Regions from separate parts of the Lactococcus sp. FSL W8-0209 genome, predicted to be linked through region 2. Evidence: predicted binding sites of a transcription regulator. Region 2 holds the regulator's gene; each other region holds the start of a gene.
The links. The regulator NrdR, encoded in region 2, represses ribonucleotide reductase genes. The targets are predictions, from matches to a motif close to ACACNATATATNGTGT.

Region 1 (5,259 bases), 240 kb from region 2:
GCTAGAAGTCATCATATTCAAAACATTAGTTGAACCCAAGTTACAAGCGACGTCAGTTCCAACCACCTTATAAGTTTGGTCATCGTTCAAAACAGAAGGCGTTTGGACTTGCAAGATTTCAGAACAAAGGTTAGACATTGAAATTACACCATCAACAGGGTTAGCTTGATTGACTGTGTCAACATTTACGATGTAAGGATAACCAGATTCTTGTTGAAGTTTTGAAAGTTCTTGCTCAAGTTCACGGGCATTAATCGGTGTTTTACGAATTTCTGGATTGACCACCATTTTGTCATATTCAGCTGTAATATCGACTTCGGCAAAAGGTTTACCATAATATTTTTCAACAAAATATGGCTCAAAGAGATACATTGTTTCTCCCTTTTTTACCAATTCATAGAATTTATCAGGAACAGTAACCCCAAGAGAAAGTGTTTTAACACGAATTTTTTCATCCGCATTTTCTTTTTTAGTGGACAAGAATTCCATAATATCTGGATGGAATAGTGATAAATAAACAACACCAGCACCTTGACGTTGCCCCAATTGATTGGCATAAGAAAAGGCGTCTTCAAAAAGTTTCATGACAGGAACGACACCAGCTGCCACTCCATCATAACCTTTGATAGGTGCACCAGCAGCACGTAAATTAGTCAAGTTTAGACCAACACCACCACCATTTTTAGAAAGTTGCAAGGCAGAGTTAATTGTTCGTCCAATTGAATTCATATCATCAGTTAATTGTAGAAGAAAACAAGAAACAAATTCACCACGACGCTTACGTCCAGCATTTAGAAAAGTCGGAGTCGCAGGTTGATAACGACGATTAATCATTGCAAAAGCAAGATTATTAGCTAATTTTTCATCGCCGTCAGCCATGTATAAAGCATTCATTAACACACGGTCTTCAAAATCTTCAAGATAGAGAGAACCGTCATTGTTTTTCATGGCATATTGATTATAAAATTTGTAAGCAGCCATAAATGAATCAAAATGAAATTCAAATTTACTCAATTCTTTACGAAGATTGGTAATGAATTCTGGTTTATATTTTTCAAGAAACTCAGCTTCTAGATATTCTTCTTTAACGAGCCAATTGAGTTTATCGATATATGTATCGGCTTCATAACGATTAGGTTCGACATTTTCTTTAAAAAAAGCAGTAATTGCTTTTTTATCTTTAGCAAGAGGAATGCTACCATTAACGGGAATATTAATCTCGTTATTAAGCTTGAAATAAGTTACATCTTTAAGTTGTTTTAGAGACATAAGTGACCTTTCTTAAAGCGTTCAACCATAAAGAACAGAGGGGTGAACTCTAATATTATAATAAGTTCAAACTAATTAATAGAAATAAAAAGTTAAAAATAAAGAGGCTTCACTCAATAGGGTGAAGCCATAAAATCACAGCGGATTTTTGAAGGTGACTTTCGCTCCTTTGTCAAGCTGTGTAGCGAGTTTTTCGACAGCAGCAACATCGGCTGGTGTACCATTAAACTCAAAATCATATAAAAGCGGAATTTGGTATTTTGCAGAAAGTTCTTTAGCAGTAAAAATATAAATACCTGCGAAATTACGATTTCCTGTACCAATAATTCCTAGACAATGTTTATAATTATCATTATAAGCCATAAAGTCAAAAACAGGGTCCATAACATCTATTGATTTGGAAACAGTTGGAGATTCTTCGGCATAACTTGGCGTTATCAAAAGAAAAGGTTCATTCATTTCTATATCATCGTCAGGACTAATTTCGACATTTGGTAAGTTTGTTTTGGAAACAAAGCGACGTGTTTGCCCAGTCACACTGAAATAAGCAAGTTTCATATTAAGCCAACTTTGCTAATTCGCTAGGACGGAAACCAGAGAAGGCAAAGTCATCTTTAGTAATGACAGGTGCAGCACGAAATCCCATTTCAATCACTTTTTCAACAAATTCAGGTTGTTCATCGATATTGATTTCATCGAAGGCAATTTTATGTTCTGAGAGCCATTTTTTGACCATTTTGCATTGCATACAATTGTTTTTAGAATAGACTGTAACCATTTTAAATCTCCTTTGAGGACAAACGTATTTTATTAGTGAGAGTAAAAAGTCTTTGACTTTTTCTCAACTTTTTATAGTCTTATTTTATCGTAAAAAAAATATCTAGTCAAATTAAAGATACTAGATATTGTGTTGAATTATGTAAAATTATAAAAATAACACAACATATTGTGCTATTTTTCTTTTTGTTTTGATAAGTTTAAACCAAATGGGACAAGGGATTCGCAATGATTTTTGATTCTTTTGAGATTTGTTCTATGTCGTAAAATAATAATAATTGCTAAAACAAAAATAATAATTGAGAATAAAAGGTCGTAGGAAGTAAGAATAAATCCGATGCTAGGGAAAATAAGAATTCCCAATAAAGCAAATACAGCACCTATCACACTAGAGAGACTAATCATGCTAAAAAGCCATAGGACAATGATAAAGACAACAAGAAGGTAAATTAAGAAGAGCGGACTAAATCCAAGAATCACACCAGCAGAAGTTGCAACAGCTTTACCACCTTTAAAGCGGTCGAATATTGAAAAAGTATGTCCAATGACAGCAAGAAGACCGAAAATTAGAGGTGAAACACCATTGATATGGAAGAAAAGGGGTAAAAGAGTAGCAAGTGTCCCCTTTAGTAAGTCAAAAGCAAAAACTGAAATTCCTGCCTTTACACCTAGAATTCTAAAAGTATTGGTTGTTCCAGTATTTCCTGAGCCATAGTCATGGAGATTTTTTTTGAAAAAAATCTTGCCAATCCATAAGCCGAATGGAATTGCCCCTAAAAGATAGCTGGCAATGAGAAGAATAATAGTAAGCATAAGTTCTCCGAAGTTTATTTCGTTTAAAATCGATAATCTCTTTTAACTGTACAATTATATCATATTTTTAATAAAGATTACTGACAGTATTGAAACATCTTCACTTACTTTTGGAAAAATTCTTACTATTAGATGAAAAAAATTGTCAGCAGTCCTTTGACAAAGCTTTCTGAACAAGGTACAATAATCAAGATGAATATTTTTTATTAGCTCATTGTGGATAAAAAAATAGTGATTTAGATAGAAGATATAGGCTTTCGATGAGAGGAAAATAAATGGTAATAGATATTAATAACTATGATGACAGTGCGATTCAGGTTCTTGAAGGATTGGATGCTGTCAGAAAACGTCCAGGGATGTATATTGGATCAACTGACGGAACTGGTTTGCACCATTTGGTTTGGGAAATTGTAGATAATGCGGTTGATGAAGCTTTATCTGGCTTCGGTAACAGAATTTCAGTGACCATTAATGCTGATGGTTCTTTATCAGTAGAAGATGAAGGACGGGGAATGCCAGTTGGGAAACACGCCATGGGTATTCCAACTGTGGAAGTAATTTTTACTATTTTGCACGCAGGTGGTAAATTTGGTCAAGGGGGTTATAAAACTTCTGGTGGACTCCATGGTGTTGGATCTTCAGTCGTAAATGCCCTCTCGACTTGGTTAGAAGTTGAAATTACTCGTGACGGGACTGTTTATCGTCAACGTTTTGAAAATGGTGGACATCCAGCGACAACTTTAGAAAAAATTGGGAAAGCACCAAAGTCTAAAACAGGAACTAAAGTTACCTTCATGCCGGATTCTAGCATTTTTTCGACAACAGAATTTAAATATAATATCATTTCAGAACGACTAAATGAGTCTGCTTTTCTTTTAAAAGAAGTGACGATTAGTCTTGAAGATAAACGAACAGATGAAAAAGAAGAATTTCATTATGAAAATGGGGTTCAAGATTTCGTTTCTTATCTTAATGAAGATAAAGACAGTTTGACTACAGTTCTTTATTTTGAAGGAAAACAAGATGGTTTTGAAGTTGAAGTTGCCCTTCAATATAATGATGGCTATTCAGAAAACATTCTTTCATTCGTCAATAATGTCCGAACAAAAGATGGCGGAACGCACGAAGCAGGTTTGAAGACAGCAATTACGAAAGCAATGAATGAATATGCTCGTAAAGTAAATTTACTCAAAGAGAAAGATAAAAACCTCGAGGGTTCGGATTATCGTGAAGGTTTGACAGCCGTCTTGTCAGTTTTAATTCCTGAGGAACATCTCCAATTTGAAGGACAAACCAAAGATAAATTGGGTTCTCCTTTAGCTCGTCCAGTTGTTGATTCTTTGGTTTCTGAGAAACTAAGTTTCTATTTGATGGAAAATGGCGAATTAGCGCAAAATTTGATTCGTAAAGCAATCAAAGCCCGTGAGGCTCGTGAAGCGGCTCGTAAAGCGCGTGAAGATTCACGAAATGGAAAGAAATCTAAAAAAGACAAAGGACTTTTGTCTGGTAAATTAACGCCTGCTCAAACAAAAAATCCAAATAAAAATGAACTTTATTTGGTCGAAGGAGATTCTGCCGGGGGGTCCGCTAAACAAGGACGAGATCGTAAATTCCAAGCCATTTTGCCTTTGCGTGGTAAAGTTATTAACACCGAAAAAGCTAAGATGCAAGATATTCTCAAAAATGAGGAAATCAATACAATGATTTATACCATTGGTGCTGGCGTTGGGGCAGATTTTACCTTGGCTGATCGTAATTATGACAAAATCATTATTATGACCGATGCCGATACTGATGGAGCACATATTCAAACGCTCTTATTGACTTTCTTCTATCGCTATATGAAACCATTGGTTGAAGCGGGTCATGTCTATATTGCCCTTCCACCACTTTATAAAATGAGTGAAGGAAAAGGCAAAAAAGAAAAAATTGAGTATGCTTGGACAGATGGTGAGTTAGCAGAACTTCGCAAGCAATTTGGTAAAAATGCTAATTTGCAACGTTATAAAGGACTTGGAGAAATGAATGCTGACCAACTTTGGGAAACAACAATGGACCCAGAAACTCGGACATTGATTCAAGTGACCATTGATGATGCAGCTCAAGCAGAGAAACGTGTTTCAGTACTGATGGGTGATAAAGTTGAACCTCGTCGTAAATGGATTGAAAATAATGTGAAATTTACAATGGAAGAAGAAACAGTATTCTAAGTTACTTTCTTTAATAATTAACCTCGATTTTTCGAGGTTTTTTACTTTAATTTATGATGTAAGTATCACTATTGCTCACTTTAGGTGTAACAACAAGCCTATTCGTAAGCCAGCAAAGCTAGCAAGAGAAACTTTGTTTCATTTTGTTAGCTATGATATAATGGAAGAAATTCTAAAAGAAGACAAAAAA
Region 2 (5,259 bases):
ATTGCTCAAAATATTGGGACAAAGCAAGACCGGACCGTTGCAATTTTCTCTCTTGAAATGGGGGCAGAAAGTCTTGTCAGCCGGATGATTGCTGCCGAAGGTTCAATTGATTCACACAGCTTACGTACTGGACAATTAAATGACCAAGAATGGAATGATTATTTCATGGCAACAGGGACTTTATCAAGAGCAAGTATTTATATTGATGACACACCAGGGATAAAGATTTCTGAAATTCGGGCGCGTTCAAGAAAATTAGCCCAAGAAACAGGAAATCTTGGTTTGATTGTTATTGACTACTTACAATTGATTTCTGGAACTGGTCGAGAAAATCGTCAACAAGAAGTTTCTGAAATTTCTCGTCAGTTAAAAATTTTAGCTAAAGAATTAAAAGTTCCTGTTATTGCCCTTTCACAGCTCTCACGTGGAGTGGAACAACGTCAAGATAAACGACCAGTTTTGTCTGATATCCGTGAATCTGGGTCAATCGAGCAAGATGCCGATATTGTCGCATTTCTTTATCGAGATGACTATTATGAACGTGGAACTGGTGAAGATGAAGACGGTGAAGAGATTCTGGAAGATAATAAAGTTGAAGTTATTATTGAAAAAAATCGTTCAGGAAGCCGTGGAACAGTCGAATTACTCTTTATTAAAGAGCATAATAAATTCGCAAGTATTGATAACCGATATGGCGACTAGATTTTTTTGGCTAATTCGTGTTATAATATGAGTAATTGTCTAATTCTCTTTATTAATAAAAATGAACGATAAAGAATACATTATAAAATTTGATTCTTTTAATCAAAAAAGAGAGATATAATCAAGGATAAAATTAGATTTATAAGGTAAGCGTTCGGAGAAATCCGACTTTTACGTCTTATTTGGAGGAAAAAATGGATAACCAAAATCAAGAAATAGGAAAAATCGTTGACATTCGTGAAAAAGTTCAAGCACACTTGGGTGAAACGATTGAAATTACTTCACAATTTGGTCGTAAACGCGAAAATCGTCATAAAGTGAACTTGATTGAAGCCTATGCAACACATTTCATTATTGAAAATATTCCGGCTCGTGGTCCTAAAACAACTGAGTCATATCAATATGCTGACATTTTGACTCAAACTATTTTAATTCACTATCCAAACGCATAAGTTTGAGGAATAAAGTAAATGGTTCAAATAATGATTAATAGATTTTTAAAGGAAAGGAGGAGATAAGGATGATGAAAGCCGATTGGGATATGACGCCTGTTAAAGGTGGCTCTGGCAATGCATTTTTTGGGAAAAGTGATCAGGAACGCGTTTTTATTAAAAAAAACGGCAGTCCATTTTTGCCGAGTATTTATCTTGAGGGAATCACGCCAAAAGTCTTATGGACAAAACGTACGGCTGAAGGCGATACCTTATCTGCTCAACCTTGGATTGACGGTCATACACTAAGTCCTGAGGATATGGAAGACCGCCAAATTAATCATATTTTAGCACATTTGCATGACTCAAAAAAATTGGTTGAATCTTATAAGAAGTTGGGAAGTCAAATTATTCTTCCTGAACAATTATTAGAGGATTGTGTCCAAAATACTGAGGCTTTACGAACAAATCATTTTTTGTCAGGAATCATTGAAGAAATGCGTCAACAAGTTCCCGAAATCAAAAATGAAGAGGTCGTAGTCGTTCATGGCGATGTCAATCATAAAAATTGGTTAGTGGATGATAATTCAGGAAAAATTTATTTAGTAGATTGGGATACCGTCTTTTTATCAGATTCAATGGTTGATATGGCACATGTTTTATCACATTATATTAAACCAAATAACTGGTCTTTGTGGTTGATGACATCTGGTGTTAGACCTCGTTCAGATATTATGGATAAAGTGGCTTGGTATGGAAAACTTTCTTTTCTTCGCCAAATCTCTGAATATCTTTCTAGAGGAAAAATGAAAGAAGTAAATCAAGAAATCTTGGGACTTCGTAAATTTTGTGAATTATTTTAGTAAAAATAGGCTAGGGTTTGGACCTTCCTATTTTTTGGCTTATAATTGAATAATAAAAATAAAGAAACAGAAGATCACTTTTGCTGATTTTCTATCAAAAATTAAAAAATTGAGGTAAAAATGCGCGTCAGAAATCGTAAAGGGGCAGGCGAAATGCTTGCTGAAAACGCACATATCGTAGTTGAAAATCCAGCGGACTTTAAAGGACGTTGGTCAGAACGTTTTGGAAATGATCATCCGATTCATATTGAAGTTGGTTGTGGAAAAGGAGCTTTCATCACAGGAATGGCAGCTCTTCATCCAGAAATAAATTACATTGCAATTGATATGCAATTATCAGTTTTATCTTATGCTTTAGATAAAGCAATTGAAGCAGATTTGCCAAACGTACAAATGATGCTTGTTGATGGAGCTGCTTTGAGTGAATATTTTGCTGATGGTGAAATTGACCAAGTCTATTTGAACTTTTCTGACCCTTGGCCAAAAGGACGTCATGAAAAACGTCGTTTGACTTATAAATCTTTTCTTGCAACTTATGAAAAGATTTTACGTCCTGAAGGTGAAATTCATTTCAAAACTGATAATCGTGGATTGTTTGAATATTCTTTAGTTTCTTTAGCTAACTATGGCATGGAACTTAAAAAAGTTTGGTTAGATTTACACCAAGACGAAGAATTTGCACCTCAAAATGTAATGACCGAGTATGAGCAAAAATTCTCACAAAAAGGTCAAGTAATTTATCGATTAGAAGCAAAATTTTTGCCCAAGAAGTAAATAAGTTGCTTTCTGTCATTAAAACTAATGAAAAAAATTACTGACAGAATAAGAAAGTCTAAACCAATTTTCTGTCAGTAAAATTAATAAGAATTTATTATCTATTAAGGAGAATAAAATGAGATGTCCAAAGTGTTCTTCTGAAGAATCAAAAGTTGTTGATTCAAGACAAGCCGAAGATGCTATTCGCCGTCGTCGTGTTTGTGAATCATGTGGTTTTCGCTTCACAACCTTTGAACGTATCGAAGAAATGCCCCTTTTAGTCATCAAAAAAGATGACAAACGTGAACCCTTTAATCGTGAAAAAATTGTTCGTGGTTTAGTTCGTTCAGCATACAAACGCCCAGTATCAAGTGAAGATATTGAAACAACAGTTGCAAATGTTGAAAGAAAAATTCGTCAACTAGACAGTAATGAAGTTGAATCAGATGTCATTGGTGAATTTGTGATGCAAGAACTAGCTGAATTGGATGATATCACCTATATCAGATTTGCCAGCGTCTATCGTTCATTCAAAGATGTCAGTGAATTAGAAGAGCTCCTTAAAAATATTACCAAAAAATAAATCCGTCAGTAAAATGCGACTGAATAGGGAGCATTTTATCGGCAAATAAAAGAAAGATCAGCTCGCTGAACTTTCTGTCATTAAAAGCGACTGAATAGGGAGCATTTTATCGGCAAATAAAAGAAAGATCAGCTTGCTGAACTTTCTGTCAGTAAAAAGTGAGGAAAAAAATGAGAGCAGGAGATTCATTTACAATGCTTAATCGAGGAAAGACCAGCTTTGACGCTGAGGCTTTTCGTCTGCTCTATTTACCAATCATTGGCACGGATGCCTTTGCGCTTTATCAGTTAATGCTAAGTTTTTCTACTGGAAGAATTTCTCACTTTTTGGAATATCTAAATCTCGGTCTTAATCCTTTTATTGAAGCATTAGATAAATTATCTGGCTTATCATTAGTTCGCGTTTATGATGATCATACCAGTCTTTATTTTGAAGTAAAAAGTCCGCTAAATTTTGAAAATTTTCTTGCAGATGATTTTTATAGACAACTTTTGATTTCAAGAATTGGTGAAAATCGAGTAGCTGCTTTAGCTAAAAGAATGGAACCAAAAGGAAAAGAAGTTTCCAAGAAATTTCATGAAGTTTATAAAGTTAGTTTTGACTCGCAAGCTCAACAAAACCACTCAAATACAAATGAGCGTTTTGATATGGGGGCCTTTAAAAGTATTATGGAACGTCAAGGCTATCATTTAAACAATGAAAATCAAGACTCCTTAACACTCTATTCACTAGCAGAAAAATTTGAACTCAATTGGTACGAATTATTCAAGCAAGCAGAAAAAACAGCCAATGCTGATAAAACTTTGAACATGAATAATTTGATGAGAAGTCTTTCAGGAGCTAGCCAACCGCAACCAGCACTTTCAGCTTTTCCTAAAGCATTTGCCGATTTGATTGTCATCAGTAAATCTCATGAACCAGATGATTTCATCCGACAGATAAAAGCGCAAGCTGGAGGCTTTGTCAGTTCGGAAGAACATAAGCTTTTAACTAATTTAAGTCGCCAAAATTTGCCAGCAGAAGTCCAAAATATTTTGATTCACTATGTTTTAGTACAGCAAAAAAATGCGTCGTTAAATCCAAATTTTGTAAATGCATTAGCCAACGACTGGATGAGAAATGAAGTATTTACAGCTGAAACAGCGGTAAAACGAATTTTGGAACGAGAAGAATTAGCTGCTGTTAAAGCAAAAACTGGAGCTGAAAAACGACCAATGAAAATCAAAAAAGAAGCACCAAAATGGTCAAATCCAGATTATGAAAATAAGACAAGCCAAGAAGAACTTGCAAAACTTGAGAAAATAAGGCTTGACTCTCTCAAAAAACTGAAAGGAGAGCAAAATTAATGGAATCTATCGGAGACATCTTAGGAAAACGTCAAGACATCCGTGAAAATTTTGAAAAATTAGTCGCAGAAGTATTAAAAAATGCTGATGTGCAAGCTTTTATTGCCCAACATCAAATGACTTCTGACGAAATTCAACGCTCTTACTCCAAGTTTTATGAATACGTTCGTGAGCATGAAAAATTTGAAAAAGGTGAAAAACGGGCAGCTGACGGTTATGAACCTGTTTTAATCATGAATCATGGCTATGCTGATGTTTCATATCAAACGACAAATGAATTGGCGCAGCAACAAGCAGCTCAAAACCTTTTGCGACGTGTGAATATTATTGGACTTCCAAAAGATTTAAAACAAGTCACTTTGGCAGATATTGCCCTTGATGATGTTCAAAGAATCAAACCATACCAAGCCCTAGTTGATTTTATTACTAATTTTCCCAAGAAAAAAGGACTTTATCTTTATGGAGATTTTGGTGTTGGGAAATCTTTCATGCTTGCGGCAATGGCAAACGAATTAGCCAAAAAAGGAATTTCAACAACTTTACTTCATTATCCCACTTTCATTTCTGATTTAGATTTT
Region 3 (5,259 bases), 450 kb from region 2:
GAAACATACAGCCGCTCACATAGAGTGAGCAGCGCACCCCTTCGCCATCAACGAAATTGAAGGGTTTATAATCTGCAATATAATTTTGTGAGAGTTCATCAGCTCTCCATTCTCCTGGTTTTGGATTGTTCATACTTATTTCTCCGCAAAATATTTTGATTTCGCTTCGTCAACTTCGACTGAATCAATCAAATTTCCATCGTTCAAAGCTCCGACAGAACCATTCATATGTTTTACACGTGATGAAATTTCTTTGTGACGACCATGAACCATTGGACGTGCTTGCGGATTTCCAAGATATCCACAAGTTCTTTTGACAACGTCACAGGTTTTAGGATCATCATTGCCACATTGTGGACATTTAAATCCACGTTCCGTTGCCGCAAAATCTCCTTCAAAGCCACAAGCATAGCAGTGGTCAATTGGTGCATTTGTTCCAAGATATCCAATACGATCGTAGGCAAAGTCCCAGACTGCTTCAAGAGCTTTCGGATTTTGTTGAAGAACAGGATATTCACAGTAATGAATGAATCCACCATTGGCATAAACAGGATAGTCTTTTTCAAACTCTAATTTTTCAAATGGAGTTGGATTTTTACGCACATCATAGTGGAAAGAATTAGTATAGTAATCTTTGTCAGTAATATCTGCAACTGAACCGAATTTTTCTTTATCCATTCGGCAGAAACGGTCAGTTAAACTTTCTGACGGTGTTGAGTAAACAGAATAATGATAACCAGAGGCTTTAGACCAATCTTCACAATCTTCATGCATTCGTTTCACAATTTCAATTGTAAAAGCTTTAGCTTCAGGATTATTTTCCCAAGTTGGGCCATAAAAAGTAGTCGCCACTTCATAAAGTCCAATGTAACCTAAACTTACAGTTGCACGTTCTTTATTGTACAATTCATCAACTGAACCTTCGGCATCAAGGCGTCCCAATGCACCATTCATAAAGAGAATAGGTGCATTTTTAGGTTGTGCTTCTTTAGCACGTTCAACACGAAAAGCAAGGGCATCATGAGCAATTTCAATTCTTTCATTGAAGATTTCCCAGAATTTTTCTTTATTTCCAGCGGCTTCAAGAGCAATACGTGGAAGGTTAACTGTAACAACTCCAAGATTATTACGTCCAGCAGTCACGTCATTCCCATTTTCATCTTTCCAGCCTTGCAAGAATGAACGACAACCCATTGAAGCTTTAAATGAACCTGTTAATTCAACAATTTTATCATAGCTCAAAATATCAGGGTACATCCGTTTTGTTGAACATTCAAGTGCAAGTTCTTTGATGTCATAGTTTGGTGTCCCTACTTCGAGGTTAAGTCCACGTTTGAGTGTGAAAATTAATTTAGGGAAAATGGCAGTACGGTGTTCTGAACCTAAACCACCAATCCGGACATTCAAAATTGCTTTTTGAATTTCACGCGCATACCAATCGTCTCCAAGACCAAAACCAACTGTTACAAAAGGCGTTTGACCATTTGAAGTAAACAAAGTATTAATTTCATATTCTAAAGATTGCATTGCATCATAGATATCTTTGGCTGTTTTTTCACGAGCATAAGCTTCTTGTTTTTCAGCACCATCAATCCATTTTTGTGCATCTTTTAAATGTTTTTTATAATTTAATTTCGCGTAAGGCGCCAATACTTCATCGGCACGGTCAAATGAACAACCACCATATTGTGAACTAGCCACATTAGCGATGATTTGACTGGCTTGCGCAGTTGCTGTTTGAATTGATTTTGGCGAATCTACTTGCGCATTTCCAAGTTTAAAACCATTTTCAAACATATTTTTAAAGTCAATCAAACAACAGTTAGCCATTGTAGTAAATGGACTATAATCAAGGTCATGATAATGAATATCACCCTTTTGGTGAGCGTTTGCCACATGTGGCGGAAGAAGTTTCAAACCAATTGCTTTGGAAACCGCACCAGCTGTCAAATCACGTTGAGTATTGAAAACGTTAGAATCTTTATTGGCATTTTCATTAACGACAGTTTGGTCGCGATTAATTAATTTTTCAATCGTGAAATTGATATCCGTTGCTTTGGTACGGGCCAAATCACGGTTAGCACGATAAGAGATATATTCTTCAGCCAATTGAGTTTCACCAGACTCAAGGAGTTCTTGCTCAACAATCGATTGAATTTCATAAATTTTGACATTTTCAGAAAAACGAGTAAAGATTTCACTGACTACTCTGTCAGTAAGTTCTGAAAGAACCGACATATCTGTCAGTTCGACTTTTTTAGCCGCTTTAGTCAAAGCATCAAAAATTTTCTCACTGTTAAATTTCACTGAGCGTCCGTCGCGCTTTATCACATTAATTTCTTCTAGTGTTACATCTTGATATTTTACTTCACTTTTCATATTAACCATCCTCTTCAATTACATCATCTATTTTATCAAATTCTCGGAAATGACACAATATATAGGCTAAATTATGTAAACACACACAATATCTTGTGTTGCTTGTTTTCATTCCCTTTTCTCAATTTCGCAAAGCAAAATATAATCTCTTTGTATTTAAAATGTAATCATTGCGTCTTAAATCAGATTTTTTATCTAAATTCTCACATTTTCTAGCCAATATAAAACATTAAATAAAAAACGTTTACAAACCGCCACATAATTGTCATCTTTTTCTTCCATTAACCGTGGTAAAATAGGGTAGTACTTATTTTATTCTGTATTTTCAGGAAAGGAATTATTTATGCCAGTTTCTCGTATTAAAGTTAAAAATAGACATTTAAAAAAGAAAGCCAAAAAACCACTGGCTTTTTATAAACCAGCGACCAAATTTGCTGGCGCTGTTCTCATTGCAGGAACTTTGACGACCACTCACGAGCTTTTGCTCCAACAAACAAGCCCAATGGTTCAGGCTGCAACCAATTCGACAGAAGCTTTTATTGAAAGTATTGCTGCATCAGCAAAACCAGTTGCCGATAGTAATGGTCTTTATCCTTCAGTTATGATTGCTCAAGCTATTTTGGAAAGTAACTGGGGTTCAAGCCAACTTTCTCGTGCCCCCTATTATAATTTATTCGGTATTCAAGGAACTTATCAAGGAAAAAGCGTTGTTTTTAAAACTCAAGAATATCTCAATGGTAAATGGGTCACAAAAGATATGCCATTTAGGGTTTATCCTTCCTTTAATCAAAGTTTCCAAGATAATGCTTATGTTTTAAAAACTACAAACTTTGGAAATGGTCCTTATTATGCTAAAGCTTGGCGAGCAAACGCGGCAACTTATCAAGCTGCAACCGCAGCTTTAACAGGAAAATATGCAACTGACCCTAATTATGGTGCTTCACTGAATCGAATTATTTCTCAATATAATTTGACTCGTTTTGACGGTGCTTCTTCTGCTGGTACTTCTAATTCCGGTGGTTCAACAGCTACAAATACCAATAATAATTCAAATACAAGCTCAACCACTTATACAGTTAAATCTGGCGATACACTTTGGGGAATTTCGCAAAAATATGGAATTAGTGTTGCTCAAATTCAAAGCGCAAACAATCTTAAAAGTACAGTCATCTATATTGGGCAAAAGCTTGTATTGACAACTTCAAGTTCTTCGTCTAATACAAATAGTTCAACTTCTTCAGGAAATTCTGCCGGAACTACAACGCCTACTACTTCGGTCACTCCTGCCAAACCAGCTTCACAGACGACGATTAAGGTTAAATCTGGTGATACGCTTTGGGGACTCTCTGTCAAATATAAAACGACGATTGCTCAACTCAAGAGTTGGAATCATTTGAATTCTGATACAATTTTCATTGGACAAAACTTGATTGTTTCACAATCTGCCGGTTCTTCAAGTTCTTCAACAGGTTCAAGCTCAGCCTCTACGAGTTCAACTTCTAACTCTTCTGCAGCTTCAAATACCTCTATCCATAAGGTTGTTAAAGGAGATACGCTTTGGGGACTTTCACAAAAATCTGGTAGCCCAATTGCTTCAATTAAGGCTTGGAATCATTTATCAAGTGATACCATTTTAATTGGTCAATATCTTCGTATTAAATAAATTGTAATTTATAAAATATAAAAAGAATGAAAGTTAATTCATTCTTTTTTTAATTCTTTTAAAACAGACTGAAGATGAATCGATTGAGTCGGTTCAGACATGCCAACAGTCATTTCCCAAGGTGTTGTTTCTTTTTCAAGCGCGAGTTCAAGAAAAACGCGTTGAAAAGAAGTTAATTCTTCAGAACTCATTAAATAATCAATATCTGTTTTTGAAAGTAAAATTTTGTCCCGTTGAATCACTTTATTTAAATAACGGACCCAAAGTTCTAAATTCCATTTAGACTTTTGAGCAGCATTCAGGAGATATTCAATCCACGTCATTGCAATAACCTCAGTATTTTTGGATTTTTTCGTAAATAATTTTTTAAGGCTTCTTCGCCGTAAGCTAAACTAAAAGCCTCTAAAATGACCGCTGGGTCTGCTGAACCATCTGTATGTTTAAATCGTTCTAAGAGAGGATCTGGGCTTTCAATTTTTAATTTTTTCATTATTTTTGCGATGTCTGGAACATCTTTGGTTCGGCCAGCCTGTATTTTATCGATAAGAATAGATTCGAGTGATGACAGACCAACAGTCAAATGACTTTCCACAAAAATAATTGTTTCATCTGTTTTTGAATGAGACATGACTTCGCCGACTGCTTGACTCAACCAAGGTTCATTAGAGGTTCCGACATGAAATTCTTCACCAATTTCTTGAATGATTTTTTCAACTTTTTCGGTACTTTCATAAAAGGCATCTATATCCTCTGTTGCCTTCATTCCATAGTATTCAAGGACGAAACCACCAACACAATGTAAGTGAAGTTGCAAATTTTCTTCTGAAAGTTTTTCGTTCAAGCGGGAAAATAATTGATGATAATCCAAATTTATACCTCGCACTCACCTTCAAAATTTTTCTTATTTCTCACTCCATTATCAATTATCATAAGGATTTTGTCAAGTTGAAGTTACTGACAGACCTGTCAGTAACTTTTTACCAAAATTAGGCATTCGTGATTTCTATTTGACAAGAACGCATTGTTTCAAGTGCTGCCAAATGTTTTTCAGGTGAAACTCCAGCACAGCAAGAAACATCAACACTTATTTTTACTTCTGGCGCATAGGCTTTGATTAACAAGGCATTGGAAACAACACAAATATCCGTACAAATTCCGACAAGTTCAACTTCATCATAATTTTCATCTCGAATAAATTCTGCCAATGTTCTGGAACC

Region 1: MKX45_RS06220 (redoxin NrdH) is a predicted target of NrdR. The motif match lies at 2,165-2,180, and genes of this name have one in related genera.
Region 3: nrdD (anaerobic ribonucleoside-triphosphate reductase) is a predicted target of NrdR. The motif match lies at 2,463-2,478, and genes of this name have one in related genera.

What each region holds. Positions count from the first base shown of each region.
Region 1 covers NZ_JBBOVN010000001.1:1,246,870-1,252,128, forward strand. Annotated here, with positions in the region: gene nrdE (class 1b ribonucleoside-diphosphate reductase subunit alpha) at 1-1,269, opposite strand, end outside; gene nrdI (class Ib ribonucleoside-diphosphate reductase assembly flavoprotein NrdI) at 1,405-1,827, opposite strand; gene MKX45_RS06220 (redoxin NrdH) at 1,829-2,047, opposite strand; gene plsY (glycerol-3-phosphate 1-O-acyltransferase PlsY) at 2,221-2,859, opposite strand; gene parE (DNA topoisomerase IV subunit B) at 3,135-5,069, shown strand; gene MKX45_RS06235 (isochorismatase family cysteine hydrolase) at 5,259-5,259, shown strand, end outside.
Region 2 covers NZ_JBBOVN010000001.1:1,008,839-1,014,097, forward strand. Annotated here, with positions in the region: gene dnaB (replicative DNA helicase) at 1-702, shown strand, start outside; gene MKX45_RS05100 (Veg family protein) at 897-1,154, shown strand; gene MKX45_RS05105 (phosphotransferase family protein) at 1,223-1,996, shown strand; gene trmB (tRNA (guanosine(46)-N7)-methyltransferase TrmB) at 2,117-2,770, shown strand; gene nrdR (transcriptional regulator NrdR) at 2,889-3,335, shown strand; gene MKX45_RS05120 (replication initiation and membrane attachment family protein) at 3,506-4,681, shown strand; gene dnaI (primosomal protein DnaI) at 4,681-5,259, shown strand, end outside.
Region 3 covers NZ_JBBOVN010000001.1:555,360-560,618, reverse strand. Annotated here, with positions in the region: gene nrdG (anaerobic ribonucleoside-triphosphate reductase activating protein) at 1-139, opposite strand, end outside; gene nrdD (anaerobic ribonucleoside-triphosphate reductase) at 136-2,379, opposite strand; gene MKX45_RS02860 (LysM peptidoglycan-binding domain-containing protein) at 2,723-4,042, shown strand; gene MKX45_RS02855 (hypothetical protein) at 4,081-4,365, opposite strand; gene MKX45_RS02850 (DUF6036 family nucleotidyltransferase) at 4,362-4,910, opposite strand; gene MKX45_RS02845 (cysteine hydrolase family protein) at 5,029-5,259, opposite strand, start outside.